Kutzneria chonburiensis: one gene and its partner. The protein of the gene in region 2 interacts with the protein of the main gene of each other region in a pairwise test. Links are inferred from orthologs where the notes say so. Each region holds a gene or a part of one and is shown on either strand. Other genes may lie near its edges.

Region 1 (5,465 bases), 6.5 Mb from region 2 along the record:
GCAAGGTCACCGAGGTCAGCGAGGACGGCACCGCCAAGGTGGCGATCATCGTCACCTTCGACGGCCAGACCGTGCTCGGCCGGCCGACCGCCGTCGTCCGGCTCGGCTAGCCCGATGGAGTGATCTTGGACGGGGGCCGGCCCGATGGGCCGGCCCCCGTGCCGCTACTTGGCCTCGCGGAGCAGGTCGCCCATCCGGTTCACGCCGGTGACCAGGTCCTCGTCGCCCAGCGCGTAGGACAGCCGGAAGTAGCCGGGGGTGCCGAAGGCCTCACCCGGCACCACGGCCACCTCGGCCTGCTCGAGCACCAGGGCGGCCAGTTCGACGCTGGTCTGCGGGCGCTGGCCGCGGATCTCCTTGCCCAGCAGGCCCTTCACCGACGGGTACGCGTAGAACGCGCCCTGCGGCGTCGGGCACTGCACGCCAGGGATGGCCGACAGCAGCTCGACCATGGTCTTGCGGCGCCGGTCGAACGCGGTGCGCATGGCGTACACGGCGTCCAGCGGGCCGGAGACGGCGGCCAGCGCGGCCCGCTGCGACACGTTGGCCACGTTCGAGCTCAGGTGCGACTGCAGGTTGGCGGCGGCCTTGGTCACATCGGCCGGCGAGATCATCCAGCCCACCCGCCAGCCGGTCATCGCGTACGTCTTGGCCACGCCGTTGAGCACGACGGTGGTGTCGGCCAGCTCGGGCACCAGCACCGGCAGCGAGTGCGCCTGCGCGCCGTCGTAGACCAGGTGCTCGTAGATCTCGTCGGTGACCACCCAGATGCCGTGCTCGAGCGCCCAGCGGCCGATCGCCTCGGTCTGCTCGCGGTCGTAGACGGCGCCGGTCGGGTTGGACGGCGACACGAACAGCAGCACCTTGGTGCGGGGCGTGCGGGCCGCCTCCAGCTGCTCCACGGAGACCAGGTAGCCGGTCGACTCGTCCGCGGTGACCTGCACCGGGACGCCGCCGGCGAGCGTGATCGCCTCGGGGTAGGTGGTCCAGTACGGCGCCGGCATGATGACCTCGTCGCCGGGGTCGAGCAGCGTCGCGAACGCCTGGTACACGGCCTGCTTGCCGCCGTTGGTGATCAGCACCTGGCTCGGCTGCACCTGGTAGCCGGAGTCACGGGCGGTCTTGGCCGCCACCGCCTCGCGCAGCTCGGGCAGGCCGGCCGCGGGCGTGTAGCGGTGGTTGCGGGGGTCGCTCGCCGCGGCGACCGCGGCCTCGACGATGGCCTCCGGCGTCGGGAAATCGGGCTCACCGGCGCCGAATCCGATCACCGGGCGGCCCGCCGCCTTGAGCGCCTTGGCCTTGGCGTCCACCGCGAGGGTGGCGGACTCGGCGATGCCGCCGATGCGGGCGGAGACGCGGCGGCGTGCCGCGGGGCTGTCAACAGGGGGAGCTTCGGGGGCTGCCATGGCCTTCATGGTGGCAGACGCCACCCACCGAATTTGCGTCCGGGGGCCCGAACACCGCTGTTGACCAGTGCGGTTGCAGTGACCACCCATTCGTGCCGTAGACTCTGGCGAGCCGGGACGTGATGAGGCCTGTTCCCAGGGAGTACCTGGGACGGCTGAAGACGGCCTCAAAGGGGTGTAGCTCAACTGGCAGAGCAGCGGTCTCCAAAACCGCAGGTTGCAGGTTCAAGTCCTGTCGCCCCTGCATCGATGCTTTTGGTGAGCGGAGGATGGCGTGAGCGAGGACCGCGAGCAGGAGCCGACGGAGAAGCGCGAGAGCGTCGCCCGTCCGGTCACCGCCGCAGCGCGACGCGAGCGCCGCGCCTCCGCCCGCCAGGTCGCGCCGGAGAGCGGTAGCGACCAGACTGAGTCGGCCAAGGCCGACTCGGCCAAGGTTGTCAGCAGCAACGGCAGGACAACGCAGTCCAAGCGCGAGCAGGGCGTGGAGACGGCGGCGCGTGACCGCAAGGCCAAGCGCCCCAACGTCTTCAAGCGCCTGGCCCGCTTCCTCCGCGAGGTCGTCGCCGAATTGCGCAAGGTCATCTGGCCGACGCGCAAGAACCTGCTGACGTACACGATCGTCGTGCTGGTGTTCGTGGCCGTGATGGTGGCGTTGGTCTTCGGTCTGGACTACGCCTTCTTCCAGGGCGTGGCCTTCCTGTTCGGCAAGTAGCCGAGCGGGTGCGGGGCCACCGGTCGCCGGCATGAGCGACCGGACACTGACGCACGAGAGGAAGCGAGACCCAGCTGTGACCTCCGAGAACGGCGCCGCCGCCGGCCAGGAGCTGTCCGACATCGACGAGCAGGACCTCCACGCCGTGCAGGTCGAGGACGCCGCCGTCGAGTCCGACCTGGACGTGGCCGAGGACACTGAGGTCGAGCAGGTCGAGTCCGCCGAAGACGACGACGAGCAGTCCGACGTCGCGGTGGACGAGGACGCCCCCGTCGACGAGAACCTGGACCCCGCCGAGGAGATGCGGGCCGCGCTGCGGCACGCCCCCGGCGACTGGTACGTCGTGCACTCGTACGCCGGTTACGAGAACAAGGTCAAGACCAACCTCGAGACGCGTATCCAGACCCTGGACATGGAGGACTTCATCTTCCAGGTCGAGGTGCCGACCGAGGAAGTCACCGAGATCAAGAACGGCCAGCGCAAGCAGGTGCAGCGCAAGGTGCTGCCCGGCTACATCCTGGTCCGGATGGAACTGAACGACGCGTCCTGGAGTGCCGTGCGCAACACCCCCGGTGTGACCGGGTTCGTCGGCGCCACCTCCAAGCCGTCCCCGCTCACCCTGGACGACGTGCTCAAGTTCCTGCTCCCGCAGGTCGAGCAGGACACGGCCAAGCAGGAGGGTGGCAAGAAGTCCGCCACCGCCGCGGCCAAGCCCACCGTCGAGGTCGACTTCGAGGTCGGCGAGTCCGTCACCGTCATGGACGGCCCCTTCGCCACGCTGCCCGCTACCATCAGTGAGGTCAACGCGGACGGCCAGAAGCTGAAGGTGCTCGTGTCGATCTTCGGTCGCGAGACGCCGGTCGAGCTGTCGTTCACCCAGGTCTCCAAGATCTGACCGGTTCCCGACAGGGAGCCGAGCAGCCACGCGGGTGGCGGGCAGGGCCCCCGCGCGGAACCACACGAATAACAGGACACAAGAAATGCCACCCAAGAAGAAGAAGCTCGCAGCGATCATCAAGCTGCAGATCAAGGCCGGTCTCGCCAACCCGGCGCCGCCCGTCGGCCCGGCTCTCGGCCAGCACGGCGTCAACATCATGGAGTTCTGCAAGGCCTACAACGCCGCGACCGAGTCGCAGCGTGGCACCGTCGTGCCGGTCGAGATCTCCGTGTATGAAGACCGCTCGTTCGACTTCAAGCTCAAGACCCCGCCGGCCGCGAAGCTGCTGCTCAAGGCCGCCGGTGTGGAGAAGGGCAGCGGCGAGCCGCACAAGACCAAGGTCGCCAAGGTCAGCATGGCTCAGGTGCGCGAGATCGCCCAGACCAAGATGACCGACCTCAACGCCGACGACATCGACCAGGCGGCGAAGATCATCGCCGGCACCGCCCGCTCCATGGGCATCACGGTCGAAGGCTGACCCTCCAACTTTTAGACAGCGTGGGAGAGCTGGGCGCAGCTCGTCACCACTACTGATCCACGAAGGACAGGAATCATGCAGCGCAGCAAGGCATACCGCCAGGCCGCCGAGCTGGTGGACCGGGAGCGGCTGTACTCGCCGCTCGAGGCCGCCAACCTGGCGAAGGAGACCTCCAAGGTCAAGCTGGACGCCACCGTCGAGGTCGCGATCCGTCTCGGTGTCGACCCCCGCAAGGCCGACCAGATGGTTCGTGGCACCGTCAACCTGCCCCACGGCACCGGCAAGACCGCGCGGGTGATCGTGTTCGCGACCGGCGACAAGGCCGCCGAGGCCGAGGCCGCCGGCGCGGACGCCGTCGGCAGCGACGACCTGATCGAGCGCATCCAGGGTGGCTGGCTCGATTTCGACGCCGCGATCGCCACGCCCGACCAGATGGCCAAGGTCGGTCGCATCGCCCGCATCCTCGGCCCCCGTGGCCTGATGCCGAACCCCAAGACTGGCACCGTGACCCCGGCGGTCGCCAAGGCGATCACCGAGATCAAGGGCGGCAAGATCAACTTCCGGGTGGACAAGCAGGCCAACCTGCACCTGGTGATCGGCAAGGCCTCGTTCGACACCGACAAGCTGGTGGAGAACTACGCGGCCGCGCTGGACGAGGTGCTGCGGGCCAAGCCGTCCGCCGCCAAGGGCCGGTACCTGAAGAAGGTCACCTTCTCCACCACCATGGGCCCCGGCATCCCGGTCGACCCGAACCGCACCCGCAACATGCTGACCGACGAGGCCAGCGCCTGAGTGCGTCGTAGCTGAACACAGGGGCCGCATCCCGCAAGGGATGCGGCCCCTGTCAGTTTGCCGTGGCGCAGGGGCTTGGGTCCTTTTGGTGCCCGGAGATGTACCAGCCGTTCTGTGCCCTGGTGAGCAGGAATGTGCCGAGTCGTTCACCGCCCTGCACGTCGAGCGCGCAGGAGCTGATGGTGGCTGAGTCCTCGCCGTGCATCTGGATTGCGGAGGCGGGCACCGTGGTTTTCTTGTAGGCGGACGGGTTGGTGACCGTCGCAGCGGCCAGCGCCACGGCCTGCTGACAGGTAGGAGCGCCCAGATCGGCTGCGAACTGGTTACCCCCTTGCGGGGTGAATACGGAGTCGCAAACGCGGTCGGCCGTCGCCGGTGGCGCGATGAGCTTGTAGACGTCGTTCACCGCCAGGTCCGGAAGCTGGTACGTCGTGGTCGGCGTGCCCGCGCCCGCCGCACCACCAGAGTTGCTTCCGCCAGGCCCTGAGCCGGTGTCGGCGGGGGCGAAGATGTTGGACAGGTAGTACTGACCGCCGCCGAGCACCGCCAGGATCACGATGCCGGCCGGGAGGTACGCGCGCCGCCGCCGCTCCTTCGCCACCGGTCAAGGCTAGCGTTTTGGAGATAGCGGCATCGGGTTGCTACCCTTCAGCTAGTTCCACCGAAGACCGCTGGTGTCCGGCTTGCCCGGACGAAGGTCCCGCGAGAGCGGGCGGCCCGCGCAGGAGGACGAGGCTGCATCACGTACGGCCCCTGGGCCGTGCCCATGATCTCTGTACGCCCCGTGCCGCTCTGCGCCGGGGCGTTTGTTCTTGTCTGGACCTCCTCCGGCGGTCGCGGGTTCCCCGCTACCAAGCAGAGAGGAGGCGACCATGGCGAAGCCAGGCAAGGTCACCGCCGTTGCTGAGATCTCGGAGAAGTTCCGGGCCAGCTCGGCCGCGGTTGTCACCGAGTACCGCGGGCTGTCCATGGCGCAGCTCACCGTGCTGCGGCGCGCTCTCGGCAAGGGCACCACGTACACCGTCGCGAAGAACACCCTGGTCAAGCGTGCTGCTGAGGACGCTGGCGTCGAGGGTCTGGAGAGCCTGCTCGTCGGCCCGACGGCCATCGCCTTCATCGAGGGCGAGCCGGTCGACGCGG
Region 2 (8,153 bases):
GATGGCCACCACCTGGTCACCCACCTTGACCTGCGAGGAGTCCGCGAACGTGGCCGCCTTCAGCCCGCTGACGCCCTGCACCTTGAGCACCGCCAGGTCGGTCGACGGGTCGGTGCCGACCACGGTCGCCGGGTGCTTGCTGCCGTCGTTGAACGTGACGGTGAACGAGCCGCCGCTGGACACCACGTGGTTGTTGGTCAGGATCAGCCCGTCGGAGCTGATCACCACGCCGGAGCCGATGTCGTTCTGGTTGGCGATCTGCACCACCACCGGCAGTCCGGCCGCGGCCACCGAGCTGATCGAGCCGGTCGCGGTGTTGTTGGCCGCCGGCGTGCCGGAGGTGGTGCCGCCGGCCGTACTGACCACAGTGGACGGTGCCGCGGCGGAGCTGGTGATCCACGCGCCGGTGCCGCCGCCGACCACCGCCGCCATCACCGCCGCGCCGACCAGGATCGCCGTTCCCTTGCGGGACTTGCGTGGCGGCTGTGGTTGGGGCGGCACGAACAGCGGGTTCGGGAAGCCGGTCGGCGGCGTCGGCGTGTCGTCGGTGAAGACGGCGGTGGCGGGCTCAGGGGTGCGGGGCGTCTCGGTCATGGCTCAACTGTGGGGCCCGCACATATGAGGAACCTGAGGCGAAGGCGTGTGCTCCCCAAGAGTTTCCTGGCGTTATCTGGGGGATAGGCCGGCCTTGCGATAGATCTCGTCGATCACGGTCATGTTCCGGACCGAATCGGACGGTGGCGTGAGCACCGGCCGGCCGCGCAGCACCGCGTCGCAGAAGGCGTCCAGCTGATAGCTGTAGGACGGCCGCCTGGACAGCCGCTCCACGCGCTTGCCGGTGGCCGTGCGCACGGTCAGCCGGTGATAGGCCTGCGGCTGGACGAAGTTGAAGACGTCGATGCGGCCCTTGTCGCCCTGCGCCGAGGCGGTGATCTTGAGGATGTCGGACGACCACAGCGACGCCACCAATGAGCCGGTATGTGCGCCTGGGAACACCAATGTGGCTTTCATGGCGCGGTCCACGTCCGGCTTGTGCAGCTTGGCCTGAGCGGAGACGACCGTCGGCTCACCGCCGCCGAGCAGCCGGGTCATGTGCAGCGCGTAGCAGCCGGCGTCCATCATCGCGCCGCCGCCGAGCTCGCGGTTGTAGCGGATGTCGGAGAACTTGGGCAGCGGGAAGCACAGCGCGGCCTGCACATGCTTGAGCGTGCCGATCTCGCCGGACTCGATGATCTCGGCGAGGCGCGCGGCCAGCGGGTGGTAGCGGTAGTGGAACGCCTCCATCACCACCAGACCGCTCTTGTCGGCGGCGTCGGCCACGGTCTGGGCCTCGACGGCGTTGCTGGTGAACGGCTTCTCGCACAGCACGTGCTTGCCGGCATCGAGCGCCGCCAGCGTCCACTGCGCGTGCAGGGCGTTGGGCAGCGGGTTGTAGACGGCGTCGATGCCGGGGTCGGCCAGCAGCTCCTCGTAGCTGCCGTGCACGGTGGCGATGCCGTGCTTGGCCGCGTACTCGGCGGCGCGGCCACGGTCCCGCGCCGCCACCGCGACCACCTCGGCCTCGGCGTTGTCCCGGGCCGGCGCGATCAGGGCGGTCGGCGCGATACGCGCCGCGCCGAGCACCCCGATGCGGACTTTGTTCGTGCTCATGGGGCGATGATGCCCCATGGTTGGTAAACAGGTGTAACTAGCCCTGCTGGGTGCCGTTCTGCGGGCCCGGGCCGTGGTTGCCGCGCGGGCCGAAGCCGCCCTGCGGGCCGTTGTACTGGCCGTTGAACGGCCGGTGCACGCCCGGTCCGTAGCCCCCGCCGTGGTGGGAGCCGATGAGGCCGCCGATGCCGCCGCCCACGATCAGGCCGACCACCAGCGCGGCCACCACCTGCGTCACCCGGTGCCGGGCGAAGTTGGCGAACTTGCCGGGCGGCCGCTGCACGTAGATCACCTGCGGCTGCGGCTGGCCGGGCGGGGGCGGCGCGTAGGACGGCGACTCGGCCGCGAACGCCTGGGTCTGCGGCTCCTCGGCCGCCACCGGCTCGGGCTGGGCCTGCGGCGGCGTCGGTGCCGCCGGCGCCTCGGCTGCGGGCGCGGGCTGGTGTTCGGCCGCGGGCTCGGCCGCGGTCGGCTGCTGCTGCGCGTCGGGGCCGGCCACGGGCCGCTGGTGCTGCTCGGTCGGCTGCTCGTCTGGGTTCTTCGGCTCGGACATCTGGCCTGCTCCTGGGGTCCACTCGAAACTGCTCTCCACCAGACTGTGCGAGCGGGCTGTGCCTGCGCTGAGCGGAACCTGTCGAAGTCGTAGCGAAACCATGACACCGCACGCACAGTTCACACACAGGACACGGGCAGTGTCGATCTCATGAGGCTGCTGTCCGTGGTGGGGTGCGTGTTCGGGTTGGTGCTCGCCTACGTGGTTTTCGTGGTGTCCCCGAGCGGACGCGCGCTGGAGGACGCCACGCTGCCGGCCCCGAGCAACGGCGGCCCGATCGCGGCGATCAGCCCGCAGCTGATCGGCGTGGGCATCATTCTCGTGCTGGCGATCGGGGCCTCGCAGCGCCGCTGGCGGCAGACCGGTGCCGCGGCCGTGCTGATGGCCGGCGCGATCGCGTCCGCGCAGCTGCTGAAGGTGTCGCTGCTGTACCGCCCGGGCCCCATCGCCAACAGCTTCCCCGGCGGCCACGTCACGGCCTGTGCCGCGATCGTGCTGGCCCTGCTCCTGGTGCTGCCGCTGGACCTGCGGCCGTTCGCCCTGATCCTCGGCGCGGTGCTGACGGCCTATGTCGCTGCCACGACCACGGAGCTGGGCTGGCACCGGCTCAGTGACACGATCGGGGCGTTGTCGCTGTGCGGGGCCTTCGCGGTGGCCGTCTCGGACGTCGAACCGGTGTGGTGGGCGACCCTGATGGCCGCCGCCGCGCCGGCCACCGCCGTCGTCGCCGGATATGTGGTAGCCGCCCTGACCACCCGCACCGACCTGGTGATCGTCGCCACGGGAGCGATCACCGCCGGCGTGGTCGCGGCCGTCGCGCTGCCGCTGTGTGCCCAGCCGAGGGCTACGGCGAACGCCGAGGTGTCCGCTGGATACGATGGGGAGCCGACAAGGCCGTATCCAGTGTGAAGCCGTGTCCCGGATGAAGGAGTTACTGTGTCGCAGCCGCGTCCCTCAGGCCCAGGAGCAGCACCCCGTGTGACGGTGCCGGCCGGGACGACTGCGGGCACGGCGGTCCGCGAGGCGGGTCTGCCGGGCAAGGGTTCCGACGCGATCGTCGTGGTGCGCGACGCCGACGGCAAGCTGCGCGACCTGTCCTGGGCCCCGGAGGCCGACGTCGAGGTGGAGGCCGTCGCCGCCGACACCGACGACGGCCGCAGCGTGATCCGGCACTCCACCGCGCACGTGCTGGCGCAGGCCGTCCAGCAGGCCTTCCCCGAGGCCAAGCTGGGCATCGGCCCGCCGATCAAGGACGGCTTCTACTACGACTTCCAGGTGGACAAGCCGTTCACCCCCGAGGATCTGGCCGACCTCGAGAAGCGGATGAAGCAGATCATCAAGGGCTCGCAGCGGTTCTCCCGCCGCGTGGTCGAGTCCGTCGACGCGGCGAAGGACGAGCTCAAGGCCGAGCCGTTCAAGCTGGAACTGGTCGACATCAAGTCCGACGTCGACACGTCCGAGGTGATGGAGGTCGGCGCCGGTGAGCTGACCATCTACGACAACCTCGACCCGCGCTCCGGCGACCGGGTGTGGGGCGACCTGTGCCGCGGCCCGCACGTGCCGACGACCAAGCACATCCCGGCGTTCAAGCTGACCCGCTCGGCCGCCGCCTACTGGCGCGGCAGCGAGAAGAACCCGCAGCTCCAGCGGGTGTACGGCACCGCGTGGGAGTCGCAGGAGGCGCTGGACAAGCATATGGAGCTGCTGGCCGAGGCCGAGCGCCGCGACCACCGCCGCCTCGGCACCGAGCTCGACCTGTTCAGCTTCCCCGACGAGATCGGCTCCGGCCTGGCCGTGTTCCACCCCCGCGGCGGCATCGTGCGCCGGGCCATGGAGGACTACTCGCGCCGCCGGCACGAGGAAGAGGGCTACGAGTTCGTCTACTCGCCGCACATCACCAAGGGCGCGCTGTTCGAGACCTCCGGCCACCTCGACTGGTACCGCGACGGCATGTACCCGGCGATGCACCTGGACGCCGAGCACAACGAGGACGGCTCCCTGCGCAAGCCCGGCCAGGACTACTACCTCAAGCCGATGAACTGCCCGTTCCACGACCTGATCTTCCGGTCGCGCGGGCGCTCCTACCGCGAGCTGCCGCTGCGCATGTTCGAGTTCGGCACGGTCTACCGGTACGAGAAGTCCGGCGTGATCCACGGCCTGACCCGCGTGCGCGGCATGACGCAGGACGACGCGCACATCTTCTGCACCCCGGAGCAGGTGCAGGAGGAGCTCAAGTCGCTGCTCGGCTTCGTGCTCGGGCTGCTGCGCGACTACGGCCTCGACGACTTCTACCTCGAGCTGTCGACCCGCAACGACGAGAAGTACGTCGGCTCGGACGAGGTGTGGGAGCAGGCCACCGCGGCGCTGCGCGAGGCGGCCGAGGACTCCGGCCTCGAGCTGGTGCCGGACCCGGGCGGCGCCGCCTTCTACGGCCCCAAGATCTCCGTGCAGGCCAAGGACGCGCTGGGCCGCACCTGGCAGATGTCGACCATCCAGCTGGACTTCAACCTGCCGGAGCGGTTCGAGCTGGAGTACACGTCCAGCGACGGCAGCCGGCAGCGGCCGGTCATGATCCACCGCGCGCTGTTCGGCTCCATCGAGCGGTTCTTCGGCGTGCTCACCGAGCACTACGCCGGTGCGTTCCCGGCCTGGCTGGCCCCGGTACAGGTGGTCGGCATCCCGATCGCCGACGAGCACGTGGACCACCTGCTCCAGGTGACCAAGGCGCTGCGGGCCAAGGGCATGCGGGTCGAGGTGGACGCCTCCGACGACCGGATGCAGAAGAAGATCCGCAACCACACCATGCAGAAGGTGCCGTTCATGCTGGTCGCCGGCCAGAAGGACGTGGAGGCCGGCGCGGTGTCGTTCCGCTTCCGTGACGGCAGCCAGGTCAACGGCGTGCCGGTGGAGCAGGCCGTGGACGCGGTGGTGAACTGGGTGCAGCGTCGCGAGAACGCCTCGCCCAGTGCCGAGTCCTTCACGGTGGCCACCGCGTGACGGTGCCGCAGGAGGGCGTGGGGGTCCCGGACGCGTTGCAGCGGCTGTGGACCCCGCACCGGATGGCCTACATCCGGGGCGAGAACAAGCCCGAGGGCGACGAGCCGGCGGGCTGCCCGTTCTGCGCCATCGTCAACCTGCCCGACGAGCAGGCGCTGATCCTGGCCCGCGGGCAGCTGGTGTACGCCGTGCTGAACCTGTACCCGTACAACGCCGGGCACCTGATGGTCGTGCCGTACCGGCATGTCGCCGACTACACCGACCTGAACGCGGCCGAGACCGTGGAGCTGGGGGAGTACACCCAGACCGCGATGCGCGTGGTGCGGAGCGTGTCGGCCCCGCACGGCTTCAACATCGGCATGAACCAGGGCGCGATCGCCGGCGCCGGCATCGCCGCCCACCTGCACCAGCACGTGGTGCCGCGCTGGGGCGGCGACGCCAACTTCATGCCGGTCATCGGCCAGACCCGCACCATCCCCCAGCTGCTGGGCGAGACCTGGGACCTGCTGTCCAAGGCCTGGCCCCGCTAACCCCGCGAGTCCCGCCTAGCGTCACACCGAATGTGTGAATCGGATTCAAACATTCGGTGTGACGCTGAGCGGGACTCGCGGGGGTGTGGGGAGGTCAGGCCTGCAGGCCGGCCTCGACGTCCAGCTCGATCTTGATCTTGTCGCTGACCACGGCCGACGGGATGCCGCCGCCGACGCCGAAGTCCGAGCGCTTGATCTCGGTGCTGGCCGACACGCCCAGGACCTTGCTGTTCGGGCCGTCGCCGAAGCCGCCGAGCTCGCCGGTCAGGGTGACGGACTTGGTCACGCCGTGCAGCGTCAGGTCGCCGTCGATCTCGATGTCCTCGCCGTCGATGCGCACCGCGGTCGACGTGAAGGTCAGGTGCTCGTGCTCCTCGACGTGCAGGAAGTCGGCCGAGCGGACGTGACCGTCGCGCTGCTCGTTCTTGGTGTCCACGCTGTCGGCCACGATCTGGGCGGTGACCGACGACTTGGTCGGGTCCTCGCCGGTGACGATCGTGCCGCTGATGGTGTTGAAACGACCGCGAACCTTGGACACGCCGAGGTGGCGGACGATGAACGCGACCTCGGAGTGCACCGGGTCGATGGTCCAGGTGCCGGCGACATATCCGGGGATCTGGGTTGCGGCAGTCATCTTTCGGTCCTCCATGAGCAGGTTCAGAGCCTTGGTTGAACTCTCAACTGAACCCTAGCACTGAGATTGAGCGTTCAACAACAGGTATGATGTGACTCATGAGCGAGCCGCGGTGGTTGTCCGATTCCGAGCAGCAGGTGTGGCGGGCGTACACCGCCGCGACCAAGCTGGTCAACGAGCGTCTGGACCGCCAGCTGCAGCGTGACTCCGGCATGCCGACCACGTACTACGAGATCCTCGTCGCACTCTCCGAGTCCCCCGATCGTCAGCTGCGGATGAGCGAGTTGGCCGAGTTCACCAAATCCTCCCGCAGCCGGCTGTCGCACGCGATCGCCCGCCTGGAGGAGAACGGCTGGGTGCTGCGGCAGTCCTGCGCCACCGACAAGCGCGGCGCGTTCGCCGTGCTCACCGACGACGGCCTGGCTGCGGTTGCCGCCGCCGCACCCGGGCACGTCGGCGAGGTGCGCAGCGTGCTGTTCGACGGGCTGAGCGAGGAGCAGGTGTGGCAGCTCGGCCTGATCTGCGAGGCCATCACCACCCAGGCCAGCAAGGGCTGCCCCACCAACCCGTGTGACGAATGAGACGCGGGGTGTCGCTGGCACACCGCTCACCCTCGCTGGTTAGGCTGGTCCTCCCAGGTCCTGACGTGCAGGTAGGTGCCGCCGCCGCCCCATGCTGAACATCTTCGCTCGCGCCTCGGTCTCCCGCGTCACCGATCCGGTCGGGACGTGGCTGCTGCGACGCGGTGTCACGCCCAACGCCGTCACGATCATCGGCACCGCCGGCACCGTGCTCGGCGCACTCTGGTTCCTGCCGCGCGGCGAGCTGTTCGCCGGCACGCTCGTGATCACCTTCTTCGTGCTGTTCGACCTGCTCGACGGGGCCGTCGCGCGGGCCAGCGGGGCCGGCACCCGGTTCGGCGCGGTGCTCGACGCCAGCTGCGACCGCATCGCCGACGGCGCCCTGCTCGGGGCCATCGCGTGGTGGTGCCTGGCCGTGGCCGGTGACCGTCCGGCCGGCGCCGCCGCGTTGATCGCCCTGGTCGGGGCCCAGGTCATCTCGTACGTCAAGGCGCGGGCCGAGGCCACCGGCCTGACGGCTGACGGCGGCCTGGTCGAACGGGCCGAGCGCATGATCCTGGCCCTGGTCGGCACCGGGCTCGCCGGCCTCGGCGTGCCGTACGCGCTGGATATCGCGCTGTGGGTGTTGGCCCTGCTGGCCGTCATCACCGTCGGGCAGCGCATCGTCGCCGTCCACCGATCGGCCAAGGAGCAGACCGGGTGAAGGGTCTGCTGATCACCGCCGCCTACCGAGCCGGTTGGGCGTTCGCGCGGATCATGCCCGAGCAGGTCGCCGCCGGCGTCTTCCAGTGGGGCGCCGACCTCGCGACCCGGCGCAACGGGCCCGGGGTCGCGCAGTTACGCCGGAACCTGGCCCGGGTGGTTCCCCGCGCCGGGGCCGCCGAACTGGACGAGCTCGTTGCGCGGGGCATGCGTTCGTACGCCCGCTACTGGTGCGAGACGTTCCGGCTGCGGCGCGGCGACGTCGCCGCCGTGCACGAGGCGGTCGAGCGCACCGCCACCGGCCAGGAGAACCTGCACGCCGCGTGCGCCGAGGGCAACGGCGTGATCCTGGCGTTGCCGCACTGCGGCAGTTGGGACCTGGCCGGCGTGTGGCTGCTCGGTCACACCGACCAGGTCAGCGTCGTGGTGCAGCGGCTGCGGCCCGAGTCCCTGTTCCGGAGCTTCACGCGGGCCCGTGAACGGCTGGGGTTCGACGTCGTGCCGTC

What was found. Proteins that work in one complex are often made in the same cells at the same time.
Region 1: the proteins of thrS (region 2) and rplA interact in binary tests that used the Escherichia coli proteins (3 or more experiments, as listed by UniProt). The link is inferred for Kutzneria chonburiensis from one-to-one orthologs.

The regions. Positions count from the first base shown.
Region 1 is NZ_CP097263.1:6,749,759-6,755,223, reverse strand. The notes cover bases 2,590-5,465. They hold rplA (50S ribosomal protein L1), read left to right. Parts: upstream 2,590-3,605; coding sequence 3,606-4,325; downstream 4,326-5,465. Other genes in these bases: rplJ (50S ribosomal protein L10), read left to right, coding at 5,198-5,465; M3Q35_RS30835 (hypothetical protein), read right to left, coding at 4,378-4,926; rplK (50S ribosomal protein L11), read left to right, coding at 3,099-3,533; nusG (transcription termination/antitermination protein NusG), read left to right, coding at 2,590-3,013. Also shown: M3Q35_RS30870 (MaoC family dehydratase), read left to right, coding at 1-110; M3Q35_RS30865 (pyridoxal phosphate-dependent aminotransferase), read right to left, coding at 165-1,406; preprotein translocase subunit SecE, read left to right, coding at 1,681-2,118; more of nusG, read left to right, coding at 2,195-2,589. UniProt on the Escherichia coli protein: One of the primary rRNA binding proteins, it binds very close to the 3'-end of the 23S rRNA. Forms part of the L1 stalk. It is often not seen in high-resolution crystal structures, but can be seen in cryo_EM and 3D reconstruction models.
Region 2 is NZ_CP097263.1:205,878-214,030, forward strand. The notes cover bases 2,717-5,690. They hold thrS (threonine--tRNA ligase), read left to right. Parts: upstream 2,717-3,181; coding sequence 3,182-5,200; downstream 5,201-5,690. Other genes in these bases: M3Q35_RS01070 (phosphatase PAP2 family protein), read left to right, coding at 2,717-3,112; M3Q35_RS01080 (HIT family protein), read left to right, coding at 5,197-5,690. In the rest of the region: M3Q35_RS01055 (S1C family serine protease), read right to left, coding at 1-594; M3Q35_RS01060 (Gfo/Idh/MocA family protein), read right to left, coding at 667-1,650; M3Q35_RS01065 (hypothetical protein), read right to left, coding at 1,688-2,203; more of M3Q35_RS01070, read left to right, coding at 2,354-2,716; more of M3Q35_RS01080, read left to right, coding at 5,691-5,730; M3Q35_RS01085 (YceI family protein), read right to left, coding at 5,825-6,364; M3Q35_RS01090 (MarR family winged helix-turn-helix transcriptional regulator), read left to right, coding at 6,463-6,945; pgsA (phosphatidylinositol phosphate synthase), read left to right, coding at 7,037-7,648; M3Q35_RS01100 (phosphatidylinositol mannoside acyltransferase), read left to right, coding at 7,702-8,153. UniProt on the Escherichia coli protein: Catalyzes the attachment of threonine to tRNA(Thr) in a two-step reaction: L-threonine is first activated by ATP to form Thr-AMP and then transferred to the acceptor end of tRNA(Thr). The rate-limiting step is amino acid activation in the presence of tRNA.